Regions from separate parts of the Pantoea sp. Lu_F5_004 genome, predicted to be linked through region 1. Evidence: predicted binding sites of a transcription regulator. Region 1 holds the regulator's gene; each other region holds the start of a gene.

Region 1 (7,781 bases):
CAGAATCTGGACAACGGCCCGGATGAAGAGGAAGCGGCGCTGTGGTATATCGGCGAGCTGGCAAAACGCAATATCGCCTATCTGCACCTCTCCGAGCCAGACTGGGCCGGCGGTCAGCCTTATACCGACGCCTTCCGTCAGAAAGTGCGTGATCTCTTCCCGGGTGCCATCATTGGTGCCGGTGCCTATACCGTTGAGAAAGCGGATGACCTGATTGGTCGCGGTCTGATCGATGCGGTTGCGTTTGGTCGCGATTACATTGCTAACCCGGATCTGGTTGAGCGTCTGCAGCAGGATGCCCCACTCAATCCACAGCGTCCGGAAAGCTTCTACGGCGGCGGCGCGGAAGGTTATATCGACTACCCGACGCTGTAACCGGTTCGGGCTGCCGTCCGGGATGATGACGGCAGCCATTATTCAATAGCGATTTTCATCGCTATACTTAGCGCCTGAGTCATCGGGCGATGGCGTTTTATTTAAAAGAGGATGTTATGCGTTTACTTCATACCATGCTGCGCGTTGGCGATCTGCAACGTTCAATCGATTTCTACACGCGTGTGCTGGGCATGCGCGTGCTGCGTCAGAGCGAAAACACCGAATACAAATATACCCTGGCATTTGTGGGCTACACCGACGAGAGCGAAGGTGCGGTGATCGAACTGACCTATAACTGGGGCGTCGATAAGTATGACCTCGGTGATGCCTATGGTCATATTGCGCTGGGCGTTGATGACGCAGCAGCGGCCTGCGAACGTATCCGCAAAGATGGCGGCAACGTGACGCGTGAAGCTGGCCCGGTTAAAGGCGGCTCCACCATTATTGCCTTTGTTGAAGATCCCGATGGTTACAAAATCGAGCTGATCGAAAACAAAGATGCCGGTAACGGCCTCGGCAACTAAACCTGCCTGTCAGCCTGCCCGATCGGGTGGGCTGAATCCCCTTCTCTGCGCTTCATCTGCTGCACCCGGCCCCGTTTTTTGCCATAATACGCGCTGCCCTTTTTCTGCAACGAGATCCTGATGTCTGAATCGAATTCCCCTAATGCACTCAATCAACGTTTCCGTGGCTTCTATCCGGTGGTGATCGACGTTGAAACCGCGGGTTTCAATGCGCAAACCGATGCGTTACTGGAGATTGCCGCTATCACGCTGAAGATGGATGAAGAGGGATGGATTCAGATTGACCAGACGCTGCATTTCAACGTCGAACCTTTTGTCGGATCGCTGCTGCATCCCGAAGCTCTGGCCTTTACCGGCATCGATCCCAGCAATCCGTTGCGCGGCGCGGTCAGTGAATATGAGGCGCTGCACGCTATTTTCAAAATGGTGCGTAAGGGCATTAAAGACAGCGGCTGCAATCGCGCCATTATGGTGGCGCACAATGCCACTTTCGACCTGAACTTTATGTCAGCGGCGGCGGAACGAGCCAGCCTGAAGCGCAATCCGTTTCACCCGTTTGCCACCTTTGACACCGCGGCCCTGAGCGGGCTGGTTTTGGGTCAGACGGTGCTGGCGAAGGCCTGTATTGCGGCGGGAATGGAGTTTGACAGCACGCAGGCGCATTCTGCGCTCTATGACACTCAGCAGACGGCAACGCTGTTCTGCGAGCTGGTGAACCGCTGGAAACGGTTAGGCGGCTGGCCACTGCCCTTCGCGGAAGGCGATGCAGAAGCCACGACATCCGCATAAGGGATGCCGCAATGAAAAAGGCCGACATGATGTCGGCCTTTTTTTATTCTGCTTCTTTAAATTTTTCTGCGGTCTCTTTGATCAGCGTCTGCAGCTCACCACGTTGTAACATCTCAACGATGATGTCGCATCCACCGACCAGCTCGCCATCGACCCAGAGCTGCGGGAAAGTTGGCCAGTTAGCGAATTTCGGCATCTCGGCACGAATGTCCGGGTTCTGCAGAATATCCACGTAAGCAAAACGCTCACCGCAGGCTGACAGCGCCTGCACCGCCTGTGCAGAGAAACCGCAGCTTGGCAGTTTCGGGGAACCTTTCATGTACAGCAGGATCGGGTTTTCTGCGATCTGGCGCTGAATTTTTTCTACAGTACTCATAATTGCCTTCCTTAATTCGTCACATCGTGTTTGTTTATTGTAGCGACTTCGCAGCGTGACTGAAAACGAGATTTTGATCGCTGCCCGATTAAATCGCCATCATTGTTAAGTCATGCTCCGGAACACCTGAATACCTGATTATTAACAGCAGGTAACAGATTAATAATTCGTAATAATTTCGTTGATATAAGACGCTGAAAATGTTCATTTTCAGCACGATTATGTGAGTTGCAAAGATTAATATTAAAAGGCATTACAGTTTTTAAAAGAACTGGACTAGAATGGCCTGGGCGCTGATCCTGGATCAGATTAATCTCAACTTTGTCGCGGTGCGTAGTGGCCCTGACAACTTAACTAATCAACGGACTATGCGTTTAATCATTACGTTTTTCATGCTGGCCTTTGCGCAACTGTTTTTCAACATCGCCGCTGCGTCGCCTCACGCGCCGGTGAACGTCAGTACGCATAAAGCAGAGAAAAAGAGTGCACGCGAAGATGAGCGTCGCAAGCGTCGCCCGGTGAAAACGGTGACGAAAAAGACTCGCCTCAGCCCGGTTCAAAAATTAAAAACAAAAAAACTGAAAAAAGTCGAACTCACCGCGAAACAGACGCCTGCTAAGAAGACCTCGCTAAAAACCGCCCGTCTCAGTAAGAACAAAGAGAAAAAACGTTATGGTCATCAGCGCCTGCTGAAAACCGCTGAGGTCACCACCAGCGAGACCGGCACGATTAAGATGAGCAAATCTCACCGTCAGCGCTATCAGAAGGCCCGCGAAACCGCGATGACCAAGCTGATGGGTCAGTTGGGTAAACCCTATCAGTGGGGCGGTACCTCTCCCCATACCGGTTTCGATTGCAGCGGCCTGGTCTGGTACGCCTATAAAGATCTGGTGAAGTTTAAAATCCCACGTACCGCTAACGAGATGTACCACCTGCGTGACGCCGCGCCGATCAAGCGTGAGTCGCTGGAGAAAGGCGATCTGGTCTTCTTCCGTATCAATGGACGCGGTACTGCGGACCATGTCGGCGTTTACCTGGGTGATGGCAAGTTTATCCAGTCGCCACGCACCGGCAAAGATATTCAGATCAGCGCGTTAGGAGAAGATTACTGGCAGCGCCACTATATTGGTGCCCGTCGGGTGATGACGCCGAAAACCATACGCTGAGCAGCGGAACAACCAGAAGAGAGCCGGGATAATCCCGGCTTTTTTTATTAGTGCAGAATAGCGGTAAAACTAAAGGCCACAATCATCAGCAGACAGCCCGCGGTGGTCATTAAAGCCAGTTTAAGATCGGTACTCATTGCTTCCTCCTTAGTCACACAATTAGCAGGGGTATCGCATTTTCCCACAGGGCCCGGTAAAAATCTCGTTTTATCCGTTCAGCCTTGTTAGAATCCCGCCTTTGTTGCGCAACGCGCGCAACCCTGATTCCGTTTGCGCACGTTTTCAGGCGTTTTTATTACGCCAGCGGCCTGTTTACTGGCCAGGAAAGCTGCATTTTTGCGGAAAAAACCCTGAGCAGACGCAAACGTTTAACACTACGCTTATCATAGAGTTAGATAAGCACTGGAGTCCGATTTTCATGGCAACAATTAAAGATGTGGCGAAACGCGCTGGCGTCTCAACGACCACCGTTTCGCACGTCATCAATAAAACCCGCTTTGTGGCTGAAGAGACGCGCAACGCGGTCTGGCAGGCGATTAAAGAACTGCACTACTCGCCGAGCGCCGTGGCGCGCAGCCTGAAAGTGAACCACACCAAGACACTGGGCCTGCTTGCCACCTCCAGCGAAGCGCCCTATTTCGCTGAAATTATCGAAGCGGTTGAAAATCACTGTTTTGACAAAGGCTATACGCTGATTCTGGGTAATGCGCATAACGATCTGCAAAAACAGCGCGCCTATCTCAGCATGATGGCGCAGAAACGCGTCGATGGGCTGCTGGTGATGTGCTCTGAATATCCGGACGATCTGCTGCAGATGCTGGAAGAGAATCGCAATATCCCGATGGTGGTAATGGACTGGGGCGAGTCGCGCGCCGACTTCACCGACACGGTACTGGATAATGCTTTCCAGGGCGGCTATCTGGCGGGACGCTATCTGATTGAACGCGGACACCGGGATATTGGTGCTATCCCCGGTCAGATGGAGCGTAACACCGGTGGCGGACGTCATGCTGGTTTCCTGAAGGCGATGGAAGAAGCGGGTATTCAGCCACGCGCCGAGTGGATTGTGCAGGGTGACTTTGAGCCGGAGTCAGGCTATCAGGCGATGCAGCAGATCCTGTCGCAGAAGCAGCGTCCGACGGCGGTTTTCTGTGGCGGTGACATCATGGCGATGGGCGCGATTTGCGCCGCCGACGAGATGGGTTTGCGCGTCCCCCAGGATATTTCGGTGATCGGCTATGACAATGTGCGCAACGCCCGTTATTTTGCACCGGCCCTGACCACGGTGCATCAGCCTAAAGCCCAGCTGGGTGAGAAAGCGCTGGAAATGCTGCTGGACCGCATTACCAGTAAGCGCGAAGTGTCACAAACGATTGAGGTCCATCCGACGCTGATTGAGCGCCGTTCCGTGGCCGATGGCCCATTCCGCGACTATCGCCGTTAATGCTCGCTTAACCACTCCTGATTAAGCGTTTGCGCATCACCCAGATAGCTGAGCAACCAGCCTGTCGCCGGTGATGCGCGATCCTCTGCCCAGCTGACGCAGCATGGGCTGTCCGGAAACGCCACCGGCAGCGTCAGTTCAACCAGCTCGCCACTGTCGAGCAGTGGCCTGGCCAGATGGCCCGGCACCATCGCCACACACAATCCCGCCTGCACGCACTCCAGCCCGGTTTGCCACTCCGGCACCACCAGCCTGCGCTGGTTATCCAGCGTCCATGTCATACGACGCGGCAGTGCGCGTGAAGTATCTTCCAGCACCAGGGACGGCCAGCTACGCAGCGTGTCATCATCTATCTGGCTCGCCTGTGTCAGAGGATGGTCGGGCGCAACCACGCAGCGCCAGTTAAGCGTGCCCATATCCCGGAAAGCAAAGCGTCCGCCCACCGGTATTGCCTGCGTGGCACCAATCGCCACTTCCACCCGGCCATCGGCCAGCGCATCCCAGACGCCGTTAAAGACTTCATAGCTGATGATCAGCTCCATATCGGGAAAGTGGCGATAGAAATCTTTGACCAGTTGTCGGGTGCGCTGAGGTTTAGCGATACGGTCAACGGCTATGCTTAGCTGGCCGCGCCAGCCGTTAGCCAGCTGCTGACACTGTCGCCGGGTGGCAAGCATTTTTTTGATGACGCTGCGTCCTTCCCGGACAAAATGCTCACCCGCCGGGGTCAGAACCACTTCGCGATGCTGCCGTTCAAACAGCGGTACCGCCAGCCAGTTTTCCAGCTGACGCACCGTATAGCTGATGGCAGAGGGCACACGATGTAACTCCTGCGCGGCGGCGCTGAAGCTCCCTCCACGGGCGACAGCGTCAACCACCTCTAATGCATATTCTGACCACATAATTTTCCTTCAAAAATTTTAACAGCAATCGGCAAATATTACCGTTTCACAGCAGCAAACGCACCTTTTACACTCTGCCGCGTTTATCCTGCAAAAATGAGAATCAGATGCTGTCGAATAAAGGGTTTATGCCCTACCTTGCCCTGCTGAGCATGCTGGGCTTTTTAGCCACTGATATGTACCTGCCCGCCTTTGGTGCGATGCAGCAAACCTTTAACACTTCACCCGGTCTGATCAGCGCCAGTATGAGTCTCTTCCTGGGCGGCTTCGCCGTGGGTCAGCTCTTCTGGGGACCGCTTTCCGATCGCATCGGCCGTAAACCGGTGCTGCTGGCCGGACTGGCCATGTTTGGCGCTGGCTGCGCAGGCATGCTGTGGGTGAATGATATCTATCTGATGCTGGCGCTGCGTTTTGTCCAGGCGATTGGTGTCTGTGCCGCTGCCGTAAGCTGGCAGGCGCTGGTGGTGGATCGCTATCCTGCAGCACGCGCTAACAAAGTCTTTGCCACCATTATGCCGCTGGTTGCGCTCTCTCCGGCGCTGGCTCCGCTGCTGGGTGCCTGGCTGATCGGCCACTTCCACTGGCGTTCGATTTTCCTGGTGCTGACCCTGATTGCGGTGGCGTTGATTCTGACCACGCTGCGTCTGCCCACCGTGCGCAAGGCAGCGGGAGAAAAAGGTGCGCAGCCGGGCTTTTTCACGCTGCTTAAATCCCGGGTCTACAGCGGCAACGTGCTGATCTATTCCGCCTGCTCCGCCAGCTTCTTTGCCTGGCTGACCGGATCGCCCTTTATTCTGGCGGATCTGGGTCTGTCGCCCGCCGATATCGGTCTGAGTTATGTGCCCCAGACGCTCGCCTTTTTAATTGGCGGTTTCGGCTGTCGCACCCTGCTCAACCGCTTTAACGGCGCACAGTTGCTGCCCTGGCTGCTGGGCGTCTACAGCCTGAGCATCCTGGCGCTGTTTGCTGTTGCGCTTGCTGGCAGCAGCACGCTGGTGAGTCTGATGGTTCCGTTCTGCGGTATGGCGCTGGCTAACGGCGCGATCTATCCGATTGTGGTGTCCAGTGCGCTGATGCCCTTCCCGACAGCTACCGGTAAAGCCGCCGCGTTGCAGAATACACTGCAGTTAGGACTCTGTTTCGCTGCCAGCCTGGCGGTATCGGCCGGTTTAACGCAGCCGCTATTTACCACTACACTGATGATGACGGTGACAATTGTGCTGGCGCTGATGGGTTACGCCATGCAGCGTGCCGCAAGCGCACAAACTGTTGTTGCCTCTGCGCAACCTGCCTGCCAGGATAATCAGTGACACACTGACTTTTTAGTTAGCGCCCTAACAATAAGTTATTGAATATTGACCCGCGTGAGCATATACTCATCCGGGTCAACAAATCTGTAATAAATCAACAATATAATAACGTAATAATCTGATTGGCACCCTGCTGCCGGGACGGTATTCGCGCGCGTTATTCTCACCTTACCCGACCTGCTGCAGGCTGTTCCAGTCCTCTGTATCACACAAATAACCGGTTGCGGAGCCATCCGCATCGTTTCTCAATGCCTGAATAAATTGGCTACTCTTTGTTCAGGTTCAGATTGGACAGGTGGTGGAAAATCTATGAGTTCATCTTATGCAGAAGAAGTGAGCCTCGAAGAAAACCATTGGTATCGCATCGTTCATGAACTGCTGGAAAAAGCGGATATCGAAATTAATGGTTCACGTCCCTGGGATATTCATATTAATCATCCTGGTTTTTTTAAACGTGTTCTGCAGGAGGGCTCTCTTGGGCTCGGTGAGAGCTATATGGATGGATGGTGGGAGTGTGACCGGCTGGATATTTTCTTCCATCAGGTACTTAAGCATAAACTCGATCAGCAGCTGCCTCATCACTTTAAAGATACGCTGCGCATTGCCGCCGCACGCTTAACCAATCTGCAGTCAAAAAAGCGGGCGTGGATTGTCGGTAAAGAGCATTACGACCTGGGCAACGACCTCTTTTCACTGATGCTCGATCCGTACATGCAATACTCCTGTGGCTACTGGAAAGAGGCGACGACACTGGCGACGGCGCAGGAAGCCAAGCTGGATATGATCTGCCGTAAATTAGCGCTGGAACCCGGAATGTCACTGCTGGATATCGGCTGTGGCTGGGGCGGACTCGCGGAATTTGCCGCACGTCATTATGGCGTTAAAGTGCATGGCG
Region 2 (7,781 bases), 1.5 Mb from region 1:
AGAGTCGTTACCGTACAAAAAAGGCCCGGAAGGGCCTTTTTTTGACCTTTTTTCGCCAGAATGGCGTCAAAGGTCATGCAGGTTTGGCACGCCGCCATTTATTGTTTACCCTTTTGTCAGGGATTGTCAGAGCGGTTCTGACAATGTGGTGTCATTTCCCTTGGGAATTTAATTACAGGATGGTTACATGCAGGATACGGGTATGCTCGGTGAACTCAATAACGCGGGAAACTGGATAGTACGTAATCAGGAGCTTCTGATTAGCTATGCGGTAAACATTGTCGCAGCCATTGCGATTATCGTTGTGGGGATGATGATTGCACGCATCATCTCCAACACCGCTAATCGTCTGCTGCAGGCACGCCACATTGATACGACCGTTGCTGACTTTCTGTCGGCGCTGGTGCGCTACGGCATTATCGCATTCACACTGATCGCGGCACTTGGGCGCATCGGGGTACAGACAACCTCGGTCATCGCCATCCTCGGTGCGGCCGGTCTGGCTGTGGGTCTGGCCTTAAAAGATTCGCTGTCAAACCTTGCGGCGGGCGTGCTGCTGGTGATTTTCCGTCACTTCCGTGCCGGTGAGTTTGTTGATCTGGGCGGTATCATGGGTACGGTAATGAACGTACAGATCTTCTCTACCACGCTCAAGTCAGCCGACGGCAAGCGAGTGGTGGTGCCTAACGGTAAAATCATCGCCGGAAACATCATCAACTTCTCACGTGAGCCGGTACGCCGCAATGAATTTATCATTGGCGTCTCTTACGATGCGGATGTTGATCAGGTTCTGACGCTGCTGCGTGAAGTGGTCGACGCCGACAGTCGTGTGTTACAGGATAAAGGCGTGCAGGTCGGTCTGAATGAGCTGGCGGCTTCTTCAATGAACTTTGTGGTGCGTTGCTGGAGCAACAGCGGCGACCTGCAGGACGTTTACTGGGATCTGCTGAAGAACTTTAAGCGTGCGCTGGATGGAAAAGGGATTGGTATTCCTTATCCACAGATGGATGTGCATCTGCACCGTGTCAGACAGTCCGACGCAACTACGCCAGAGACTCAGCCACAGTAATCTTTCAGTGGGCGGCTTCCGTCGCCCATTCATTTTGCTAATCGCAGATTAATTCTTTCAATTTCCGCTAATCATCCTCTCTCTTTATACTTCTCCTCCTCTAACGATGTGAGGAACTAATCCTGTGTTATCTCTCTATTTTCAGGGACTTGCCCTAGGCGCCGCGCTGATTCTGCCGCTGGGGCCGCAGAACGCTTTTGTTATGAATCAGGGCGTGAAGCGTCAGTATCATCTGATGACGGCGGCCCTCTGCTCGCTGAGCGATATTCTGCTGATTTGCGGTGGGATCTTTGGCGGCAGCGCCTTGCTGAGCCAGTCTCCACTGCTGCTGATGGTGATCACCTGGGCGGGTGTAGCCTTTCTGTTGTGGTATGGCTGGGGCGCACTGCGTAGCGCTTTTCGCGGCGACGCCGATCTGGCGGATGGTGAGCCATTAAAGCAGAGCAGGGGACGCATTATCGCGACGCTGCTGGCAGTGACCTGGCTCAATCCACACGTCTATCTCGATACCTTTGTGGTGCTGGGCAGTCTTGGCGGGCAGTTGCCGACCACCACCGCGCGTCAGTGGTTTGCGCTAGGCACCATTAGTGCCTCTATCCTGTGGTTCTTTGGTCTGGCGCTGCTGGCCGCCTGGCTGTCACCACGCCTGCGCACCGCCAAAGCCCAGCGTATCATTAACCTGCTGGTGGGCGCGGTGATGTGGTTTATCGCCCTGCAGCTGGCGCGCCAGGGCATTGCCGGATTTTGATCCCAACGTCAATCCGATGCGGTTATTGCCGCGCGGAGGCCGAACTTTTGCCATAATGACCACTCAAAGCATGGCGCATACCGATGCGCTGTTGGGCTTCGCCGGTTGGAAGCCGTCATAGTACCTTTTCAAGGAGGACTTTCATGAAACTGAAAGCATTGGCTCTGGCCGCAATCATGAGCGCCGGGGCATTGCCTGGCGTACACGCTGATGAGTTACCGAACGGGCCACACGTGGTGACCTCAGGCAAGGCAACGGTCGATGCCCGTCCCGATATCGCCACGCTCTCTATCGTGGTGAACGTGTCGTCAAAAGATGCCGCAGATGCGAAAAAGCAGGCGGATAGCCGGGTTGCACAATATTTCGATTTTCTGCAGAAAAACGGCATTGAGAAGAAAGATATTGATGCGGCAAACCTGAGCACCCAGCCAGAGTACGATTACACCAAAGAGGGTAAATCCGTCCTGAAAGGCTACCGTGCGGTGCGTCAGGTGCAGGTAACCCTGCGTCAGCTGGACAAGCTGAATGATCTGCTGGACGGGGCGCTGAAGTCCGGTCTGAATGAGGTGCGTAGCGTCGAGTTAGGCGTGGCAAATCAGGAGAGCTACAAAGAGCAGGCGCGTAAAGCAGCGATTAAAAATGCGACTCAGCAGGCATCACAGCTGGCTGAAGGCTTTAACGCGAAGCTGGGATCGATCTACAGCATTCGTTATCAGGTCGCTAACTATCAGCCAATGCCGATGAACCGTATGTATAAAGCGGCTACAGCGGCAGATACCTCGGCGCAGGAGACCTACGATCAGCAGAGCATCAACTTTGACGATCAGGTTGATGTGGTGTTTGAGATCAAGCCCAACACGCCATAATGCAAAACGGGGCTGATGCCCTGTTAAGACTGCCGATGAATCTCAGGATCTGACCTTGTTCCCTGAGCCAATCCATCCTTACAGCCGTTCGGGGCATAATTTGTCAGCAGTAAAAACGGGGCTTTCGCCCCGTTTTTGTTTTCAGGCTGCGACGTCATCCTGACGCAGCACCCGATGTCCATGCGCAATGAGCGCATCGGTCACCCGACGCATTAACCGGCTTTCCGGTGCAAAACGATGCCAGTAGAGCATCCGGCGCTGACACAAGCCTGGCGTCAGATCAATTAACTCACCGCTCGCCAGCTCACGCTCAATCTGCAGATGCGGGATCATACAGCAGGTCGAACCCTGTCGCGCCATCTGCACAAAGGCTTCAGAGGAGTTCACGATGTGGCAGGGCACACTGCCCGGTGAGAGATCAAAGTTCTGTTGCAGGAAGGCCTGATGCATATCATCAAGATGGTCAAACGCCACCGCAGGCGCTTTCAGCAGGGCAGAGCGGGTGACGCCGTTGGGGAAGAAGCGATCGGCAAAGTCGCGCGACGCCACAAACAGGTAGTCGAGGGCGCCGAGCTGATCCACCAGGCAACTGGGCAGCGGCTGCGGCTGAATACTCACCGCACCCACCACTTCACCACGACGCAGACGCTCCTGGGTGCGGGTTTCATCTTCGACCTGCAGATTCAGGCGTACGGGTGAATCTGCCAGCACATCTTTCAGCGCAGGCAGCAGCCAGGTCGCCAGACTGTCGGCATTGACCGCCAGCGACAGCAGCAGCGGCGTGGTGCCACTGTTCTCATCGCCCAGCCACTCCTCTTCCAGCAGTTCCACCTGGTGCAGCAATGCCAGCAGTTTCTGACCCTGTTCGGTCGGACGTGGTGGCACGGTGCGCACCAGCAGCGGCTGGCCAAACAGATTCTCCAGCTGCTTGATACGCTGTGAAACCGCTGACTGAGTGATACATAATTTTTGAGCGGCACGCTCAAATCCGCGTTCGCGGATCACTGAATCCAGCGCCTGAAGCGTTCGATAATCCGGGCGTTTCATTATTCTTCTCTCTCCTTCAGGATGGATGTCACTATGCCACAAAAGTATCACCTGTGATGGCTCTCTTGTTTTTTGTGGGCTGGCTTCCAAAGCGATAAATCCACGTCGGTCAGCCGAGCATTTTCAGCAAGCCTTGTTTTATACTACGCGCACTTCGTTGTCGCACAGGTTTTAAACATACCATGACCCAGGATGAACTGAAAAAAGCCGTTGGCTGGGCTGCACTTGAGTACGTGCAGCCGGGCACCGTTGTTGGTGTGGGTACCGGATCCACCGCTGCCCACTTTATCGATGCGCTTGCCACGGTCAGGCATCAGATTGAAGGTGCCGTCTCCAGCTCGGATGCCTCAACCCAGAAGCTGAAGAGCCTGGGTATTCAGGTGTTCGACCTGAACGAGATTGACCTGCTGTCGGTGTACGTAGATGGCGCGGATGAGATCAACCCACAGATGCAGATGATCAAAGGCGGCGGCGCGGCGCTGACGCGCGAAAAGATCGTGGCCGCCGTGGCTGAAACCTTTATCTGTATCGCTGACGCTTCAAAAGAGGTCGATGTGCTGGGTCGTTTCCCGCTCCCGGTCGAGGTGATCCCAATGGCGCGCAGTTACGTGGCGCGTCAGCTGGTGAAAATGGGCGGCTTGCCTGAGTATCGTCAGAACGTGGTTACCGATAACGGCAACATTATTCTCGATGTGCATAATCTGCGCATTCTCGATCCCATTGAGCTGGAAAAAACCATCAACGCCTTGCCAGGTGTCGTTACCGTGGGCCTTTTTGCCGCGCGCGGTGCTGATATTGCGCTAATTGGCGGGCCTGATGGCGTGAAAACCATCAAAAAATGATCTGTCCGGCGTCGATGCGGCGTCGGTTATTTCTGCCCGCAAATCATCTTTTCTCGCTGTGGTGAAATTTGGTGACTTATGTCACATAACCGTCATCCGCAGCGGGTTCGTTCTCTCTTCCAGGCTGACCTCCTTATTTTGTCCGGCAATGTGCTGTCGTCAGCCGCTGCCGTGCTGGCGGCCGGGCAATCGTTTGTATTGCCCGACGCGATTTTTTTGATATTTTGACAGAAGGCTGGCTTATGGTAGTCCTCATTGAATGCTGAATAGGATCGGGAAATGGCAAAGGTATCACTGGAAAAAGATAAGATTAAGTTCCTGCTGGTGGAAGGTGTCCATCAGAGCGCGCTGGAGAACCTGCGGGCTGCAGGCTATACCAACATCGAATTCCATAAGGGCGCACTGGATTCCGACGCGTTAAAAGCATCGATCCGTGATGCACACTTTATTGGTATCCGTTCCCGCTCCCAGCTCACTGAAGAGATTTTTGCGGCGGCTGAAAAGCTGGTCGCCGTTGGCTGTTTCTGTATCGGTACCAACCAGGTTGATCTGCAGGCGGCTGCCAGCCGGGGTATTCCCGTGTTCAATGCGCCGTTCTCAAATACCCGCTCGGTTGCGGAGCTGGTGATTGGTGAGATGCTGTTGATGCTGCGTGGCATCCCGGAAGCGAATGCGAAAGCACACCGTGGCATCTGGAATAAGATTGCCAAAGGCTCATTTGAAGCGCGTGGCAAAAAACTGGGTATTATCGGTTACGGCCATATCGGAATGCAGCTGGGCGTGCTGGCAGAAAGCCTGGGTATGCATGTTTTCTTCTACGACATTGAAAACAAGCTGCCGCTGGGTAATGCCACGCAGGTACGCCATCTGGCCGATCTCCTCAACATGAGCGACGTTGTCAGCCTGCACGTGCCGGAAACCGTCTCTACACAGGATATGATTGGTGCAGAGCAGCTGGCGCAGATGAAGCCTGGCGCGCTGCTGATTAACGCCTCACGCGGTACCGTAGTAGATATTCCGGCACTGTGCGATGCGCTGGCCAGCAAACAGGTGGGTGGCGCAGCCATCGACGTCTTCCCGAGCGAGCCAGCAACCAACAGCGAGCCGTTTATCTCTCCACTGAGTGAGTTCGACAACGTGATCCTGACGCCGCACATTGGCGGATCGACGGAAGAAGCGCAGGAGAACATCGGCATTGAAGTGGCTGGCAAGCTGGCGAAATACTCCGATAACGGCTCGACTCTCTCGGCGGTTAACTTCCCCGAAGTGTCACTGCCGATTCACGGTATCAGCGCCAGTCGTCTGCTGCATATCCATGAGAACCGCCCTGGCGTGCTGACGGCCATCAACCAGATTTTTGCCGAGCAGGGCATCAACATCGCTGCCCAGTATCTGCAAACTTCGCCGTTTATGGGCTATGTGGTGATCGACATTGATGCAGAGCCGGAAGTGGCCGAGAACGCGCTGCAGCTGATGAAGGCGATTCCGGGTACCATCCGCGCTCGTCTGCTTTACTAAGCGCTACCAACCTGAACAGGCGCTTAGTCGCGTCTCTTCAGGTAGTTAATACAGGCTGTCCCGATTTGCTGTAAGACCGAGACTGCGAAGAGAACACGGTCAGATCGGAAAGACGCAAAAGCCGCCATCCATGGCATGCCCGGCCCGCGCGATTACGCACATCATCCCTGAGGTGCGCCCGTAACCGGGCCAACGCGTGGCGTTGTTCAAAAACGCTCCCGGCGTTTTTATCCGGGCGGCGGGACGCTTTCCTCTTATGACCATGTTCCCTGCGCGTTGAGCTATTTCATTGCAGCCAGATGCGCCCGGATGTGGGTTTTCACTTGTCTGCAAAAGCGACTCTTCTACTCCCACAGCCAGAGTTTTGACGGCGTCATTACCGCCGGCAAAGGCACATCCCATTCTGCCACCGGCAGGCTATCGACCTGCTGACAATCGTGTGCCAGGCCCACCGGCAAAAAACCGTGCTGCCGCCAGTTCTGCAGGGTGCGATCGTAGAAGCCGCCGCCCATCCCCAGACGCTGCCCATGCTGATCAAACGCCACCAGCGGCACCATCATCAGATCCAGTTGATCAAGGGTGATCAACTGCCGGATATCCAGCGGCGGTTCAGGAATGCGCAGCTTATTTTTGAGCAATGGGGTATCGGGCGAGTAGCGCAGAAACAACAAATTACCGGGAGAGAAGGGGTGTAAAACCGGCAGACAGACTGTTTTCTTCAGATGCCAGAGGCGGGCAATCAGCGGACGGGTATTGAGTTCGCCATCCACCGACAGAAACAGGGCAATATTGCGCGCTTCGGTCACCGGGGCGTAGTTGAGCGCATGTTCAGCGAGCTGCTCAGCAGCCTGCGTTTGCTGCTCATCGGTAAGTGCCCGTCGCAGATGTCGCACATGCTGGCGAATCGCCTGACGCTGGGTCATTGAAGGTTCAGACATGGAAGGTTCAGACATGATTTCCCCGCCGGATAAGTCGCTGTTGAGCGACTATAACATGTCAGTCAGGGGAAAAAAGCAGGACTACAGGAAGAGAGATCTCCGAGATGCCGCCGTAGGCTGTAACCCTTGAACCCTTGGTTCAAGGTGAACATGCCGTCATAACCATCAGGCTTCTCGGACGAACCGAGCATGCACACAGGTTACGAGCGTCACATTCTGTTTTTTCGAAATATCGGCTCAGGGGACTGGCCCACATGCAAACATCTCAGAGAAAATTTACCTCACCGTTACTTAAGTATAGCAACCATGAAGTTTTATTCGAACTTCGCACCCTCACGCTCAGAGATGCGACCCTGCTCAACTAATGCCTGTTCAATCGTCTGCTGCAACATACGGATACGCTGTTCCATATTAGCAGCATAATCGCGCGTTTTCACTTTCTCTTGCGCCAGCTCGTGGCAGACGTTTAACGCGGCGATGAACACCAGTTGTTCTGTATTGGTGACTCTAGTGCGAACTTTTAGATCTTGCAACCGTTGATTGAGATCTTCAGCCGCGCTATTGAGCGCATCTTGCTGCTCTGGCGGACAATTTACTCTCAACGAACGACCAAAAATTTGTAAATCTACCGGTTGTGCAGACATGCCACCTTCCTGACTGATTACTTCGCTCGCAACTCCCTTAGCAGTCAATGGCTTGGGAGGCGGGCAACTATATAGACCCACGAAATAAGATACAACCCCTTTTCTGGAA
Region 3 (7,781 bases), 1.9 Mb from region 1:
CAACAAAGTGTTGCATGAGCGGGTGGTGCTGCTGACGTTGCGGACGGAAGATGCGCCTTACGTGCACAACGTGCGTCGCGTGACGATTGAGCAGCTGTCGCCCACCTTCTGGCGGGTGGTGGCCAGCTACGGCTGGCGCGAAACGCCAAACGTTGAGGAGATTTTCCACCGTTGCGGGCTGGAAGGGCTCAACTGCCGCATGATGGAGACATCCTTCTTCATGTCGCATGAGTCGCTGATTATCGGCAAACGGCCGTGGTATCTGCGCCTGCGTGGCAAACTCTTCCTGGCGCTGCAGCGCAATGCGCTCCGCGCGCCAGACCAGTTTGAGATCCCGCCAAACCGGGTGATTGAGCTGGGCACCCAGGTCGAAATTTGATCTGCAGCGCCCGCCTTACGGGGTGGGCGCTGACCAGCGCAGCGTAACGCATAATCCGCCGCCTGAGCGCTGGCTGAAGCTGACCTGCATCCCGTGCAACTGGGCGATATTGCGGACTATCGATAATCCCAGCCCGCTTCCGCTCTTCTCCTGACCTGGCGGTCGCCAGAAACGTTCACCAAGCCGTTGCAGATCGGCTGCACTCAGACCTTCGCCGTTATCCTCTACCGACAGGCTATTCGCCTGAAGCCGCACATCAACTTCGCTGCCCGCTGGCGTATAGCGAATGGCATTATCCAGCAGATTACGCACCAGCAGTGACAGTAACAGCGGATGCCCCTGAATCTGCGGATCGGCGTCAGCATGCAGCCGCAGCGTGACACCCGTTTTATCCGCCAGCGGCAGCTGTGCAGCCAGCGTCTCCTGGACCGTGCGTTTCAGCGCCACCGTTTCGAAGGCGCTGCGTGCATCATCTGCTTCAACCCGTGAGAGTGTCAGCAGCTGATCCACCAGCCGGGTTGCGCGGATAATGCCGGCATCCAGTTGCTGCAGCGCATGGATTCGCATCACTTCATCATCTGCAGTCAGCTGGATCACCTCGCTTTGCACCTGCAGCGCGGCCAGCGGACTGCGCAGCTCATGTGCGGCATCAGAGGTAAAGCGCCGTTCACGCTGCATCATTGCGCTGATGCGGCTGAACAGACCGTTGAGCGCGACCATCAGCGGTTGCACCTCTTTTGGCACGCGGTCTGCCTGCAGCGGCGTATCATCATCGGGCGCGCGCTGCGCCAGCTGCTGTGCCAGCGTCTTCAGTGGGCGCAGTTCAGACCAGACCAGACCGATCAGTAGCAGCAACATAAAGGGCAGCGCGATCAGCCAGGGCAGCATGCTGGCTTTCATCAGATCCCGCGTCATGTCGTCACGGTATTCGGACTCCTGACCCACTACCACCCGGAACTGCTGGTCGGGCGTAGTCAGCCAGACAAACCGCCAGCGATCGTCATCATTGGTAAGCTGGCCCTCATGAAATCCCTGATACTCCGCCTCAAACGGCAGGTAGCGGCCATTGTCACCATCATTCATCACCTGCCTGCCGTCACGCGTGAAGACGGCAAAGGCCAGGGCGTCGTCATCCTGATCGCCGCGATGGTGGCGCAGTATCTCTTTGGTTCTGGGTAGAGTGGCGTTGTCCAGTGAGGAGAAATCCAGCGTCAGCAGACGCTTGGCCAGCAGCATTTGCTGGGTATCGAAGAGCTCATCAAGGGTTTCACGTGTCTGATGCCAGGCACTCAGGCTGGCGCTGGCCCAGCAGATCCCGAGCAGCAGCACAAAACCGATACCCAGCCGCAGAAACAGGCTCATTGATCGCATTCAGCCGCTCCCAGGGTATAACCGACGCCGTGCAGCGTGCGGATAAACTGGCTGCCCAGTTTTTTACGCAGATGATGAATGTGAACTTCTACCGCATTGCTGGAGACATCGGCGTCCCAGTTGTAGAGCTTCTCCTCCAGCTGGCTGCGTGTCAGCACCCGGCCAGGGTTTCGCATAAACAGTTCCAGCAGCGCCAGTTCACGGCTTTTCAGCGCAATCGCCTCACCTTCGCGCATCACACTGTGGCTGCCGGGGATCAGCACCACATTACCGTGCCGGAGTTCGGGCTGCAGCTGGCCATGACGGCGGCGGATCAGCGCCTGTAAGCGAGCAGCCACTTCAGTTAAGGCAAAGGGTTTACACAGATAGTCGTCGGCTCCCAGTTGCAGGCCTTCGACCCGCTGATCGAGCGCATCGCGGGCGGTCAGTATCAGTACCGGTACATCTTTCCCCTGCTGTCGCCACTGCCGCAGAATATCGAGCCCATCCCGCTCGGGCAGTGAGAGGTCCAGGATCACCGCATCCCAGGGCGCGGCCTCCAGCGCGTTAAACCCCGTCTCACCAGAGGTAAACCAGTCAACGCTGAAGCCCAGTTTACTCAGCCCCGCCTTGATACCGTCGCCAATTAAACGATCATCTTCAATCAGTAAAATACGCATCACGTCTCCCTGTTCCGATAGCGCTTTATACGAAGCAACTTCCTGCTTGTACAGCTGATTTCGGCGAAAATAGCTTATTTTTGCCTCTTAAGAAGCTGTTAAGAACTTTATGGTCAACTAAGCTCAACAAGACGAACCACATCATGGAAAAGAGGTGACAAAATGAAAAAACACGCTGCAATTCTGGCCGTCGTAATGCTGGCTTCTGCCCCGGTTTTCGCTGCACAGCAGGGTGGATTTGTTGATCCCAGTGCGCCAGCCGCACAGACGCAGGCAGCAGCCGGTCAGGGCGGTTTCAGTGCCGATCACACCAGTGTGGTGACCGTAAAGCAGGCTGAAGAGATGAAAGATGACAGCTGGGTCACCGTGCGCGGTAAGCTGGAGAAACAGATCGGCAACGAAGATTATCTGTTCCGCGACCAGACCGGCACCATGAAAGTCGAAATCGACCACAAGCACTGGAACGGCCAGACTATCTCACCTAAAGACAACGTTGAGCTGACGGGTGAACTGGATAAAGATTTCAACAGCATTGAGATGGACGTTAAGCAGGTTAAGAAACTGCCTTAATCCTCTCCTCCGGGGCCGCATTCGCGGCCCTTTTTTCTGCCCGTTCCCTGACTTAATACAAATTTCTCCCCGCGTGAGCGAAACGTTTCGATAACGATCACAGATTTCTTCTTTGCCGGTTGAGTTGATGGCGGCTTTTCATACACTCCTGACAGCGAAACGTTTCGCTGTGGAGTGAAAAGATGAAAAAAGGTCGCTTGTTAAACGCTGAACTCTCTCATGTGATTGCCCGCCTGGGACACACGGATACGCTGACGATTGCTGATGCAGGCTTGCCGATTCCGGCCGGACCGCAGCGCATCGATTTAGCGCTCACGCCGGGTACGCCTGATTTTATGCAGGTGGTTAATGCTGTCGTACTGGAGATGCAGGTAGAGAGCGCCCTGATCGCGGAAGAGATTAAGCAGCATAATCCGCAACTTCATAGCGCGCTTGTCGCCGTGCTCGAAGCCTTGCAACAGCACCAGGGGAATATCATCACCATCAGCTACACCAGTCATGAACAATTCAAACAACAAACGCAGCGTAGTCAGGCGGTCATTCGCAGCGGAGAGTGCTCTCCGTTTGCGAATGTCATCCTCAGCGCCGGTGTGACCTTCTGAGGCCGCTATGCAACCTTTACTGCAACTCGACGGCATTGAAAAATCCTTTCCGGGTGTGAAAGCCCTCAAGGGGGCGTCGCTGAATGTCCGGGCAGGACGCGTGATGGCGCTGGTGGGCGAGAACGGCGCAGGCAAGTCCACGATGATGAAAGTGCTGACCGGCATCTATCAATATGATACCGGTACGCTGCGCTGGCTGGGCAAAGAGACCCGTTTCAGTGGGCCGAAAGCGTCTCAGGAAGCGGGTATTGGCATCATTCATCAGGAACTGAACCTGATCCCTCAGTTAACCGTGGCGGAGAATATTTTCCTCGGCCGCGAATATGTCAGCCGTTTTGGCCGTATCCAGTGGCCGCGTATGTATGCCGAAGCCGATGCGCTGCTTAAACGGCTTAATCTGCGCTTCAACAGCCACAAGCTGGTGGGGGATTTGTCGATTGGCGATCAGCAGATGGTCGAAATCGCCAAAGTCCTGAGCTTTGAGTCGCAGGTGATCATCATGGATGAGCCGACCGATGCGCTGACTGATACCGAAACGCTGTCGCTGTTCCGGGTGATCAACGAACTGAAAGCGCAGGGCTGCGGCATCGTCTATATCTCGCATCGCATGAAAGAGATCTTTGAGATCTGCGATGACGTCACGGTGTTCCGCGACGGTCAGTTTATTGCTGAACGCCCGGTCAGCGAGCTGACGGAAGAGAGCCTGATCGAAATGATGGTCGGCCGTAAGCTGGAAGATCAATATCCCCATATTGATCAGGCACCAGGCGACGTGCGGCTGAAAGTGGAGAACGTCAGCGGACCGGGCGTGGATAACGTCAGTTTCAGCCTGCGTAAAGGTGAAATCCTCGGCGTTTCCGGCCTGATGGGCGCGGGACGTACCGAACTGATGAAGGTGCTTTACGGCGCCCTGCCGCGTCGCGAGGGCACACTGTGGCTCAATGGTCGGGAAGTAGTGACGCGCTCACCGCAGGATGGGCTGGCTAACGGCATCGTCTATATCTCCGAAGATCGTAAGCGCGATGGCCTGGTGTTGGGCATGTCAGTTAAAGAGAACATGTCGCTGACAGCGTTAGGCTATTTCAGTCACGGCAGCGGCACGCTGAAACATGCGGCAGAGCAGCTGGCGGTGGGCGATTTTATCCGGCTGTTTAACGTTAAAACGCCTTCAATGGAGCAGCCCATTGGTCTGCTTTCGGGCGGCAACCAGCAGAAAGTGGCGATTGCCCGCGGTCTGATGACCCGGCCTAACGTACTGATTCTGGACGAACCGACACGCGGTGTGGATGTCGGCGCGAAGAAAGAGATCTATCAACTGATTAACCAGTTTAAAGCCGAAGGGCTGAGCATCATTCTGGTCTCCTCGGAAATGCCGGAAGTGCTGGGCATGAGCGATCGGATTCTGGTGATGCATGAAGGCCGTATCAGCGGCGAATTTACCCGAGAAGAAGCCACTCAGGAGAGCCTGATGGCAGCCGCCGTAGGCAAGCAACACAGCGAGGATTTAGTGGTATGACGACCCAAACTTTACCTGCCAGCCGTCGCTGGTTTAGCAAAAGCTGGCTACTGGAACAGAAGTCGCTGATTGCGCTGATGGTGCTGATCGCTGTGGTGGCCAGCCAGAGCCCGAACTTCTTTACCGTGGCGAACCTGTTCAACATTCTGCAGCAGACCTCGGTTAACGCCATTATGGCGGTCGGGATGACGCTGGTGATCCTCACTTCTGGTATCGATCTCTCTGTGGGATCGCTGCTGGCCCTGACGGGCGCGGTGGGTGCATCGCTGGTGGGCATGGAGGTGAATGCCCTGGTCGCGGTGGCGGCGTCGCTGGCGCTGGGAGCGGCAATCGGTGCCCTGACCGGCACCATTGTGGCGCGCGGCAAGGTGCAGGCGTTTATCGCCACGCTGGTCATGATGCTGCTGCTGCGCGGTGTCACCATGGTCTACACCGACGGCAGTCCGGTTAACACGGGTTTTAATGCCAATGCCGATCTGCTGGGCTGGTTTGGTATTGGTCGTCCGCTGGGTATCCCTGCGCCGGTCTGGCTGATGGCGCTGGTCTTTATTGCTGCCTGGTACATGCTGCAGCACACCCGTCTGGGTCGCTATATCTATGCGCTTGGCGGTAATGAAGCGGCAACGCGTCTCTCCGGCATCAATGTGAATCGCGTCAAAATCATCGTCTATTCCCTGAGTGGCATGCTGGCGGCGCTGGCAGGCACCATTGAAGTGGCGCGTCTTTCTTCGGCACAGCCGACAGCGGGCACCGGCTATGAGCTGGATGCGATTGCTGCGGTCGTGCTGGGCGGAACCAGCCTGGCAGGCGGTAAAGGGCGTATTTTCGGCACCCTGATTGGCGCACTGATCCTCGGCTTCCTGAACAACGGCCTGAACCTGATGGGCGTCTCTTCGTACTACCAGATGATCGTTAAGGCGGTAGTAATCCTGCTGGCGGTGCTGGTAGATAATAAAAGCAGTAAATAACTCTGACCTTACACAGGATGACATGATGAAAAAGTTAACCGCACTGGCCGTGATCCTTGGCGCAACGCTCAGTACCAGCGCTATGGCCAAAGATACTATCGCGCTGGTGGTTTCAACCCTGAACAACCCGTTCTTTGTTTCGCTGAAAGAGGGTGCGCAGAAAGAAGCGGACAAACTGGGCTACAACCTGGTGGTGCTGGATTCACAGAACAACCCGGCTAAAGAGCTGGCTAACGTGCAGGATCTGACGGTTCGCGGCACCAAACTGCTGCTGATCAACCCAACCGACTCTGATGCTGTGGGCAATGCGGTGAAGATGGCTAACCAGGCGAACATCCCGGTTATCACGCTGGATCGCGTTGCGGCACAGGGTACCGTTGTCAGCCACGTCGCTTCCGATAACCGTTTCGGCGGTAAAATGGCCGGCGACTTCATCGCCAAAAAGGTCGGCGAAAACGCCAGAATTATTGAACTACAGGGCATTGCCGGGACTTCTGCCGCCCGTGAGCGTGGCGAAGGCTTCAAACAGGCCGCTGATGCGCACAAATTCCAGATCCTCGCCAGCCAGCCTGCCGATTTTGACCGTACCAAAGGTCTGAACGTCATGCAGAACCTGCTTCAGGCACACCCGGACGTTCAGGCCGTATTCGCTCAGAACGACGAAATGGCGCTGGGTGCACTGCGTGCGCTGCAGACCGCCGGTAAAACCGGTGTGATCGTCGTTGGTTTTGACGGTACTGCCGATGGCGTTAAAGCGGTAGAAGGTGGCAAACTGTCTGCGACCGTGGCACAGATGCCAGACAAAATTGGCATGATCGGCGTAGATACCGCTGATAAAGTGCTGAAGGGTGAAAAAGTGAAGGCGATCAACCCGGTCGACCTGAAGCTGGTCACTCAATAACTCAAAGAAAAGCAGGGCACTGCGCCACCCTCCTGGTGGCGCACTTATTCCGGACTCCCCTAATGAGCAAAAACGCAAAACTGGCCGTTCTTGGCAGCATTAACGCTGACCACATCCTTAATCTGGCGCACTTTCCTCGTCCCGGTGAAACGGTGATCGGGCAGAATTATCAGATTGCGTTTGGCGGTAAGGGTGCGAATCAGGCTGTCGCCGCCGGTCGTGCTGGTGCCGATATCGCATTTATCGCCTGTGTGGGCGCTGACGACATTGGTGAACGTGTTCGTCAGCAACTGGCCCGGGACAATATTGATACTACGCCGGTCGAAGTGGTTGAGGGTGAGTCGACCGGTGTGGCGATGATTTTCGTCAATGGCGACGGTGAGAACAATATCGGCATTTACTCCGGTGCAAACGCGGCGTTAACACCCGCCTGCGTGACACGCCATCAGCAGGTTATCGCCGACGCCAATGCACTATTGATGCAGCTGGAATCACCGCTGGAAAGTGTGCTGGCCGCCGCGACGCTTGCCCGACAGCATCAGACGCAGGTTATTCTCAATCCTGCACCCGCCACCCAGCTTTCAGATGAACTGCTGGCGTTGATCGACATTATTACCCCGAATGAAACTGAAGCCGAGAGTCTGACCGGCATTGCGGTCAGCAACGATGAAGATGCCGCCCGTGCTGCGGCAGTACTGCATGCGAAAGGTATCGGCACGGTACTGATTACTCTGGGTCGCCGCGGTGTCTGGCTGAGCGAGCAGGGAGAAGGTCAGCGTATTGCTGGCTTCAGCGTTAAAGCTATCGACACCATC
Region 4 (7,781 bases), 1.6 Mb from region 1:
AGGTATCTTCAGGTAAGGAGGTGATCCAACCGCAGGTTCCCCTACGGTTACCTTGTTACGACTTCACCCCAGTCATGAATCACAAAGTGGTAAGCGCCCTCCCGAAGGTTAAGCTACCTACTTCTTTTGCAACCCACTCCCATGGTGTGACGGGCGGTGTGTACAAGGCCCGGGAACGTATTCACCGTGGCATTCTGATCCACGATTACTAGCGATTCCGACTTCACGGAGTCGAGTTGCAGACTCCGATCCGGACTACGACGCACTTTGTGAGGTCCGCTTGCTCTCGCGAGGTCGCTTCTCTTTGTATGCGCCATTGTAGCACGTGTGTAGCCCTACTCGTAAGGGCCATGATGACTTGACGTCATCCCCACCTTCCTCCGGTTTATCACCGGCAGTCTCCTTTGAGTTCCCGACCGAATCGCTGGCAACAAAGGATAAGGGTTGCGCTCGTTGCGGGACTTAACCCAACATTTCACAACACGAGCTGACGACAGCCATGCAGCACCTGTCTCAGCGTTCCCGAAGGCACCAATCCATCTCTGGAAAGTTCGCTGGATGTCAAGAGTAGGTAAGGTTCTTCGCGTTGCATCGAATTAAACCACATGCTCCACCGCTTGTGCGGGCCCCCGTCAATTCATTTGAGTTTTAACCTTGCGGCCGTACTCCCCAGGCGGTCGACTTAACGCGTTAGCTCCGGAAGCCACTCCTCAAGGGAACAACCTCCAAGTCGACATCGTTTACGGCGTGGACTACCAGGGTATCTAATCCTGTTTGCTCCCCACGCTTTCGCACCTGAGCGTCAGTCTTTGTCCAGGGGGCCGCCTTCGCCACCGGTATTCCTCCAGATCTCTACGCATTTCACCGCTACACCTGGAATTCTACCCCCCTCTACAAGACTCAAGCCTGCCAGTTTCAAATGCAGTTCCCAGGTTAAGCCCGGGGATTTCACATCTGACTTAACAGACCGCCTGCGTGCGCTTTACGCCCAGTAATTCCGATTAACGCTTGCACCCTCCGTATTACCGCGGCTGCTGGCACGGAGTTAGCCGGTGCTTCTTCTGCGGGTAACGTCAATCGACAGGGTTATTAACCCCGTCGCCTTCCTCCCCGCTGAAAGTACTTTACAACCCGAAGGCCTTCTTCATACACGCGGCATGGCTGCATCAGGCTTGCGCCCATTGTGCAATATTCCCCACTGCTGCCTCCCGTAGGAGTCTGGACCGTGTCTCAGTTCCAGTGTGGCTGGTCATCCTCTCAGACCAGCTAGGGATCGTCGCCTAGGTGGGCCATTACCCCGCCTACTAGCTAATCCCATCTGGGTTCATCCGATAGTGAGAGGCCCGAAGGTCCCCCTCTTTGGTCTTGCGACGTTATGCGGTATTAGCCACCGTTTCCAGTGGTTATCCCCCTCTATCGGGCAGATCCCCAGACATTACTCACCCGTCCGCCACTCGTCACCCAAGAGCAAGCTCTCTGTGCTACCGTCCGACTTGCATGTGTTAGGCCTGCCGCCAGCGTTCAATCTGAGCCATGATCAAACTCTTCAATTTAAGTTTGATTTGCTTAAACAAGTTAAGCGGTGCTCATCTGTAAAACGTCATAATGAATTTCATTATGTGTTCACTCGTGAGGCTTGATATTTTTTTACGTCCGGAGACGCTGATATCAATCCTGCGAGTGCCCACACAGATTGTCTGATAAATTGTTAAAGAGCAGTGCGAACAGTGCGTTAGCGTCCTGTCGCGAGGTGGCGTATATTACGCTTTCCTCCTGCAGAGTCAACCTCTATTTCAGAAGTTTTTCTCCGGCGGCGCAGTCTCCTGTGCCTCTCAACCCGTTTTCCGTTGCCGGTGTTCCGTGTTGATGGATGCGCATTATAGGGAGTTGTCTGAGAGGCGCAACCCATAAATTGCATAAAAAAGAGCGTTCGCTGCATTCCACAGCAAAAGCGGCTGTTATACGCAGTTACACACAATGTTATCCACATTAGTCGGGCCAGATAAATTTAGGCGAGCATCACGCAAACGTTTTCGCTACAATGCCGGGCGAAGTTCCGGACACCCCTTTTCGGGGCGTTACCTGAGGTTTTTGATTTTTTCTTCCTATATAGAGAAGAGAAAACCGCTGTAAAGCCTGATGTAACGCTCTTATACACGCGAAACAAAGCCAAGGGATAAACCACCATGCAACAAACTCGTCCTGTACGCCGCGCATTGCTCAGTGTCTCTGACAAAGCCGGTATCCTCGAATTTGCTCAGGCGCTCTCAAGTCGCGGTGTCGAACTGCTCTCCACAGGCGGAACAGCTCGCCTGCTGGCGGATGCGGGTCTGGCTGTCACAGAAGTCTCTGACTACACCGGTTTCCCGGAAATGATGGATGGACGCGTCAAAACCCTGCATCCCAAAGTGCATGGCGGCATTTTAGGTCGTCGCGGCCAGGATGATGCCATTATGGCGCAGCACGACATCAGCCCAATCGACATGGTGGTCGTTAACCTCTATCCCTTTGCACAGACCGTCGCCCGTGAAGGATGTTCACTGGAAGATGCAGTGGAAAATATCGACATCGGTGGCCCGACCATGGTGCGCTCTGCTGCCAAGAACCATAAAGATGTGGCAATCGTGGTCAGCAGCGGCGACTACGATGCGATCATTGCCGAAATGGATGCCCATGAAAATGGTCTGAAGCTTGAGACCCGTTTCGATCTGGCGATCAAAGCGTTTGAACACACTGCCGCGTATGACAGCATGATCGCTAACTACTTTGGCAGCCTGGTGCCCGCCTATCACGGTGATCGTAATCAGCCCGCCGGCCGTTTCCCGCGTACTCTGAATCTGAACTTCATTAAGAAGCAGGATATGCGCTACGGTGAAAACAGCCATCAGGATGCTGCCTTCTATATAGAAGAGAATATCACTGAAGCTTCAGTGGCGACTGCCCGGCAGGTTCAGGGTAAAGCGCTCTCCTATAACAACATTGCTGACACGGATGCTGCACTGGAGTGCGTCAAAGAGTTCAGTGAACCCGCCTGCGTCATCGTCAAACATGCGAACCCTTGTGGCGTAGCGACCGGTGACTCGCTGCTGGCAGCCTATGATCGCGCTTACCAGACCGATCCGACCTCCGCATTTGGCGGCATCATCGCCTTTAACCGCGAGCTGGATGAAGCAACTGCGCAGGCCATTATCAGCCGCCAGTTTGTTGAGGTGATTATCGCGCCAGCGGTTTCCGAGGCTGCGCTGAAAATTACCACCGCGAAGCAGAATGTCCGTGTCCTGATCTGCGGCCAATGGCAAAACCGTACTGCCGCACTGGATTTCAAACGTGTCAACGGGGGTCTGCTGGTACAGGATCGCGATCTCGGCATGGTCGATGCCAGCCAGCTGCGCGTAGTCAGTAAACGTCAGCCAACCGAACAGGAACTGCGTGATGCGCTGTTCTGCTGGAAAGTGGCGAAGTTCGTTAAGTCTAACGCCATTGTTTATGCACGCGACAACATGACCATTGGTATCGGTGCCGGACAGATGAGCCGTGTCTATTCCGCTAAGATTGCCGGCATTAAAGCAGCCGATGAAGGGCTGGAAGTAAAAGGATCAGCCATGGCGTCGGATGCCTTCTTCCCGTTCCGTGATGGTATTGATGCGGCAGCCGCGTCAGGCGTGAGCTGCGTCATCCAGCCTGGCGGCTCTATCCGCGATGAAGAGGTGATTGCGGCGGCTGATGAGCACGGCATTGCCATGATCTTCACCGACATGCGTCACTTCCGCCATTAATCGTTCTGGAGAGAAACAGATGAAAATTTTAGTAATCGGCAATGGCGGACGTGAACATGCTCTGGCCTGGAAAGCAGTCCAGTCGCCGCTGGCGGAAACCGTGTTTGTGGCGCCGGGTAACGCGGGTACCGCATTAGAGCCTGCGCTGCAGAATGTCGCGATTAGTGCGACTGATGTTCCTGCCCTGCTTGAGTTTGCCCGGCGTGAAAAGATTGATCTGACGATTGTCGGCCCCGAAGCGCCGCTGGTAATTGGCATCGTGGATGCCTTCCGTGAGGCCGGGCTGGCTATCTTTGGTCCGACTCAGGCCGCTGCGCAGCTGGAAGGCTCTAAGGCTTTCACTAAAGATTTCCTGGCGCGTCATCAGATCCCGAGTGCGGAATACCAGAACTTCACCGAGGTTGAGCCCGCTCTCGCGTATCTGCGTGAGAAAGGCGCCCCTATCGTCATCAAAGCCGACGGCCTGGCCGCAGGTAAAGGCGTAATTGTGGCGATGACGCTGCAGGAAGCTGAGGATGCGGTTCAGGATATGCTGGCCGGTAACGCCTTTGGCGATGCCGGACACCGCATTGTGATTGAAGAGTTTCTGGATGGCGAAGAAGCCAGCTTCATCGTGATGGTGGACGGCGAGCATGTGCTGCCTATGGCCACCAGCCAGGATCACAAACGCGTGGGCGATGGCGATACCGGTCCGAACACCGGCGGAATGGGTGCCTACTCTCCGGCTCCGGTTGTCACCGATGAGATCCACCAGCGCGTTATGGATCAGGTTATCTGGCCGACCGTGCGCGGCATGGCGGCTGAAGGCAATGTCTATACCGGTTTTCTCTATGCCGGTCTGATGATCGATCACACCGGGCAGCCGAAAGTGATCGAATTCAACTGCCGCTTCGGCGATCCAGAGACTCAGCCGATCATGCTGCGTCTGCAGTCGGATCTGGTCGATCTTTGCCTGGCCGCCTGTGACGGTAAGCTGGATCAGAAAACGTCACAATGGGATCCCCGCCCTGCGCTGGGTGTGGTCCTGGCGGCGGGCGGTTATCCGGGTGACTACACTCAGGGCGATCAGATTCACGGTCTGCCACTGGAAGAAGTTGCTGACGGCAAGGTATTCCACGCCGGAACACGGCTGGAAGAGGATCGGGTGCTGACAAACGGTGGCCGCGTGTTGTGCGTAACCGCGCTGGGCGACGATGTGGCCGCGGCACAAAAGCGGGCTTATGAGCTGACACAGCCAATCTCATGGCAGGGCAGCTTCTGTCGCCGCGATATCGGCTACCGCGCCATTAATCGCAAATAAGTTCAGGGGGCACCAGGTGCCCCCTTTTCAATTCACATATCTTCTTCTGTCGGCTGCTGTGAGCAGTCATCCTGCTGACTGACCCGCAATAGCTGTATCCCTTCCGGCGCTTCAAGCCATGACACCATCAGCGGTGCCGATGCGCGGCGTTGCTGCTGTGTCAGCATCTGCAGAGCGTCGGCGTCAAAAGCCGGTCTGACCTGCTGGCCTTCGCAACTCTCCAGCACATTGTTTCCCAGCCAGTGTCCCTGTCTGAGGAACACCTGACCGCTTAATAGCGCATCGCTGAGGTTACGCATCCGCTCGGCATCAAACTTATAGAGCTCAACCGCATCCGGACTGACCGCTTCACGCCGGCCTGAAAGCTGGCGCTGCATAAAGTTAAGACCGCCAGCCTGGTCAAAGCGCAGGGTCACATCATCAGGCTGGTTGCCCTTCACCTGACGCTGGATGCTGATCAACGACTCTTCCAGCCAGACATAATCCGTCACTTCACCCTCACCGCCACTGAACGGCGTATAGAAGGTGCGGATATGGACCGACTGGTGGTCGCTGTTTTTACGCCAGATACGAACAACACCACGATCGGCAAGATAGCCACTGGCAGAAAAGGGGGGAATATCCGGAGTAGAGCTGCAACCGAAAAGAAACAGGGAGAGAAACAGAACAGATAAACGCTGAAACAGCGGGGTCATGATGGCTGGCCTCTTAAACAAAAGGGGCGAAACGCCCCCTGTTTTAAAGCTTAACCGCAGTGCGACGTCTTACTTAACGGCGTCTTTCAGCGCTTTACCAGACACGAATGCCGGTACATTTGCTGCAGCGATTTTGATCTCTTTGCCAGTCTGCGGGTTACGACCGGTACGCTCAGCGCGGTGGTTCACTTTAAAAGTACCAAAACCAACCAGTTGTACAGCATCACCATCTTTCAGAGACTCAGTGATCGCAGCCAGAGTAGATTCCAGCGCTGCCTTTGCCTGGGTTTTAGACAGGTCAGCTTTTTCTGCGATCACATCAATCAGTTGAGTCTTGTTCATAAGTTATCCTTAAAGTGTATTTATCGCTTGCTAAGCAACGAGTGCGAGGGAAAAGCCATATTCTGGCACTCTTCTGCCTGCACGCACCGATAGCCACAATTTTCAGCCCCCCAAATGTAGACCAGACAGGGGGCCAATGTGAAGCCTCCAGGCGCGCTAATTCGGGCCTGAAGTCACGTTTTATCGCCTTACTGCTGGAAATTTATACCGATGTTGCTAATTCCAGCTTCACGCAGGTCAGATCGCAGACCTTTAATCAATTCAAGGTCGCGCTCTTCACACTCCGCCAGCAGGCGGAAAATCTCCCACTGAAGGTCCCACTCATCGATGATAGCCGGGTTTTCACGCAGCTCTTCGTCGGTCATTTCGCGTCCAGCCTGGGTCATTTCCAGCATGGCGATAGTGGTAATTGAGGTCTCGCTGACTTCAATTGCATGCTCAAGAGTTTCACCGCTCAGCTGCGCATGTACGACTTCGCTTAATGCCACACAGGCATCGATAGCCGGATAAACGCCGTAAACCTCAAACGCATCACCATCCGGAATGGCGGCTTCGAGCTTTTCCAGCTGGCTGTCGAAGTTAATCTTCGCATCTTTGACCGTCAGGTTTTCCCAGATCAGATCAAGAATACGGCGATAGAGTGCCGGATCGGCAAATTCAGTCTGCTCGCAGAACGCACGATAGTTGGGATACATGCGCTCGCACAGGCAGGCCATAAAAGTAAGGTGCTGCCAGCTTTCCAGCTTCGCCAGACGCAGATGAACGGGATTTTGTAACATAAAGATGGCTCTTATTCGTTTCGCTGGCCGCAGTGTAACTGCAAAACCGCAGCACAAACAGTGTTAAAGCGCGTTTTGCCAGCGCTGGAAAGCGGTTCGGTTCGAGGCAACCGCGTCGGCCCAGCGGGTCGGTTCCGGCAGGCGGTAACCACGCGTACAGTTTTCGACCCACTGCAACGCGGTATCCAGGCTGACACGATGACCGGTGGCGACAAACAGCGGATTACAACGGAGCTTGCTGCGCCATACCCAGCCTATCTGCTCACCTTTGTCGATCAGTGGCTGGCGACTGCCAGGCTGCGCATCCAGATCGGCAAAACGGCCACACAGGCGACTTTTCGCGACACCAATGGTGGGCACATCGACCAGCAGACCAAAATGTGACGCGACGCCAAGTCGTCGTGGATGCGAAATACCGTGTCCATCCACAAACAGCAGGTCCGGCTTTTGCTCCAGCATCTGCCAGGCGGCCATCAGCGCTGGATATTCACGGAATGAGAGAAAGCCCGGAATATAAGGCATGGTGGTCTCAACGCGTGCGATGCGATGCTCCACCAGCTTTAAGGAGGGATACTCCAGTATCACCATCGCCGCCCGGGTGATAGTGCCTTCCTGCTCAAATCCAACGTCCGCCCCGCCGATAAAGCGGGGTGGCAGCACATCAAAGTCATCTTCACGCACCACATCAGCGGCGCGTTGTAACTGCTCAGCGCGAAGTGCGGCAATATCCATGATTACTCCTGATGCCAGGGACGTGATAAACGGTGTACCGCCTCAACAAAGACGCCCGCATTTTCCGGTGGCACATCCAGATGAATACCATGACCCAGATTAAAGACATGCCCGGTGCCCGAGCCAAAGCGCTCCAGGATCCCAGCCACTTCCTGTT

Evidence for each region. Region 1 encodes PurR, which represses purine synthesis genes. Its sites were predicted from a motif close to CANGCAAACGTTTGCNTG; they were not measured.
Region 2: serA (phosphoglycerate dehydrogenase) is a predicted target of PurR. The motif match lies at 4,755-4,772, and genes of this name have one in related genera.
Region 3: rbsD (D-ribose pyranase) is a predicted target of PurR. The motif match lies at 3,132-3,149, and genes of this name have one in related genera.
Region 4: purH (bifunctional phosphoribosylaminoimidazolecarboxamide formyltransferase/IMP cyclohydrolase) is a predicted target of PurR. The motif match lies at 2,021-2,038, and genes of this name have one in related genera.

What each region holds. Positions count from the first base shown of each region.
Region 1 covers NZ_CP194946.1:2,288,147-2,295,927, forward strand. Annotated here, with positions in the region: gene ACR8BN_RS10595 (alkene reductase) at 1-375, shown strand, start outside; gene gloA (lactoylglutathione lyase) at 492-899, shown strand; gene rnt (ribonuclease T) at 1,020-1,688, shown strand; gene ACR8BN_RS10610 (Grx4 family monothiol glutaredoxin) at 1,732-2,067, opposite strand; gene ACR8BN_RS10615 (C40 family peptidase) at 2,433-3,230, shown strand; gene ACR8BN_RS10620 (YnhF family membrane protein) at 3,278-3,367, opposite strand; gene purR (HTH-type transcriptional repressor PurR) at 3,649-4,674, shown strand; gene punR (DNA-binding transcriptional activator PunR) at 4,671-5,576, opposite strand; gene punC (purine nucleoside transporter PunC) at 5,684-6,886, shown strand; gene cfa (cyclopropane fatty acyl phospholipid synthase) at 7,196-7,781, shown strand, end outside.
Region 2 covers NZ_CP194946.1:815,982-823,762, forward strand. Annotated here, with positions in the region: gene mscS (small-conductance mechanosensitive channel MscS) at 188-1,069, shown strand; gene argO (arginine exporter ArgO) at 1,194-1,817, shown strand; gene ACR8BN_RS03910 (oxidative stress defense protein) at 1,961-2,683, shown strand; gene ACR8BN_RS03915 (LysR family transcriptional regulator ArgP) at 2,825-3,730, opposite strand; gene rpiA (ribose-5-phosphate isomerase RpiA) at 3,913-4,572, shown strand; gene serA (phosphoglycerate dehydrogenase) at 4,852-6,090, shown strand; gene ACR8BN_RS03930 (5-formyltetrahydrofolate cyclo-ligase) at 6,435-7,028, opposite strand; RNA gene ssrS (6S RNA) at 7,121-7,303, opposite strand; gene zapA (cell division protein ZapA) at 7,343-7,672, opposite strand.
Region 3 covers NZ_CP194946.1:74,884-82,664, forward strand. Annotated here, with positions in the region: gene kup (low affinity potassium transporter Kup) at 1-379, shown strand, start outside; gene qseC (quorum sensing histidine kinase QseC) at 395-1,750, opposite strand; gene qseB (quorum sensing response regulator transcription factor QseB) at 1,738-2,409, opposite strand; gene ACR8BN_RS00355 (YgiW/YdeI family stress tolerance OB fold protein) at 2,572-2,979, shown strand; gene rbsD (D-ribose pyranase) at 3,162-3,581, shown strand; gene rbsA (ribose ABC transporter ATP-binding protein RbsA) at 3,589-5,097, shown strand; gene rbsC (ribose ABC transporter permease) at 5,094-6,065, shown strand; gene rbsB (ribose ABC transporter substrate-binding protein RbsB) at 6,091-6,966, shown strand; gene rbsK (ribokinase) at 7,029-7,781, shown strand, end outside.
Region 4 covers NZ_CP194946.1:3,885,515-3,893,295, forward strand. Annotated here, with positions in the region: rRNA gene ACR8BN_RS18010 (16S ribosomal RNA) at 14-1,553, opposite strand; gene purH (bifunctional phosphoribosylaminoimidazolecarboxamide formyltransferase/IMP cyclohydrolase) at 2,187-3,776, shown strand; gene purD (phosphoribosylamine--glycine ligase) at 3,796-5,076, shown strand; gene ACR8BN_RS18025 (DUF1481 domain-containing protein) at 5,109-5,771, opposite strand; gene hupA (nucleoid-associated protein HU-alpha) at 5,841-6,113, opposite strand; gene ACR8BN_RS18035 (YjaG family protein) at 6,302-6,892, opposite strand; gene nfi (deoxyribonuclease V) at 6,956-7,624, opposite strand; gene hemE (uroporphyrinogen decarboxylase) at 7,627-7,781, opposite strand, start outside.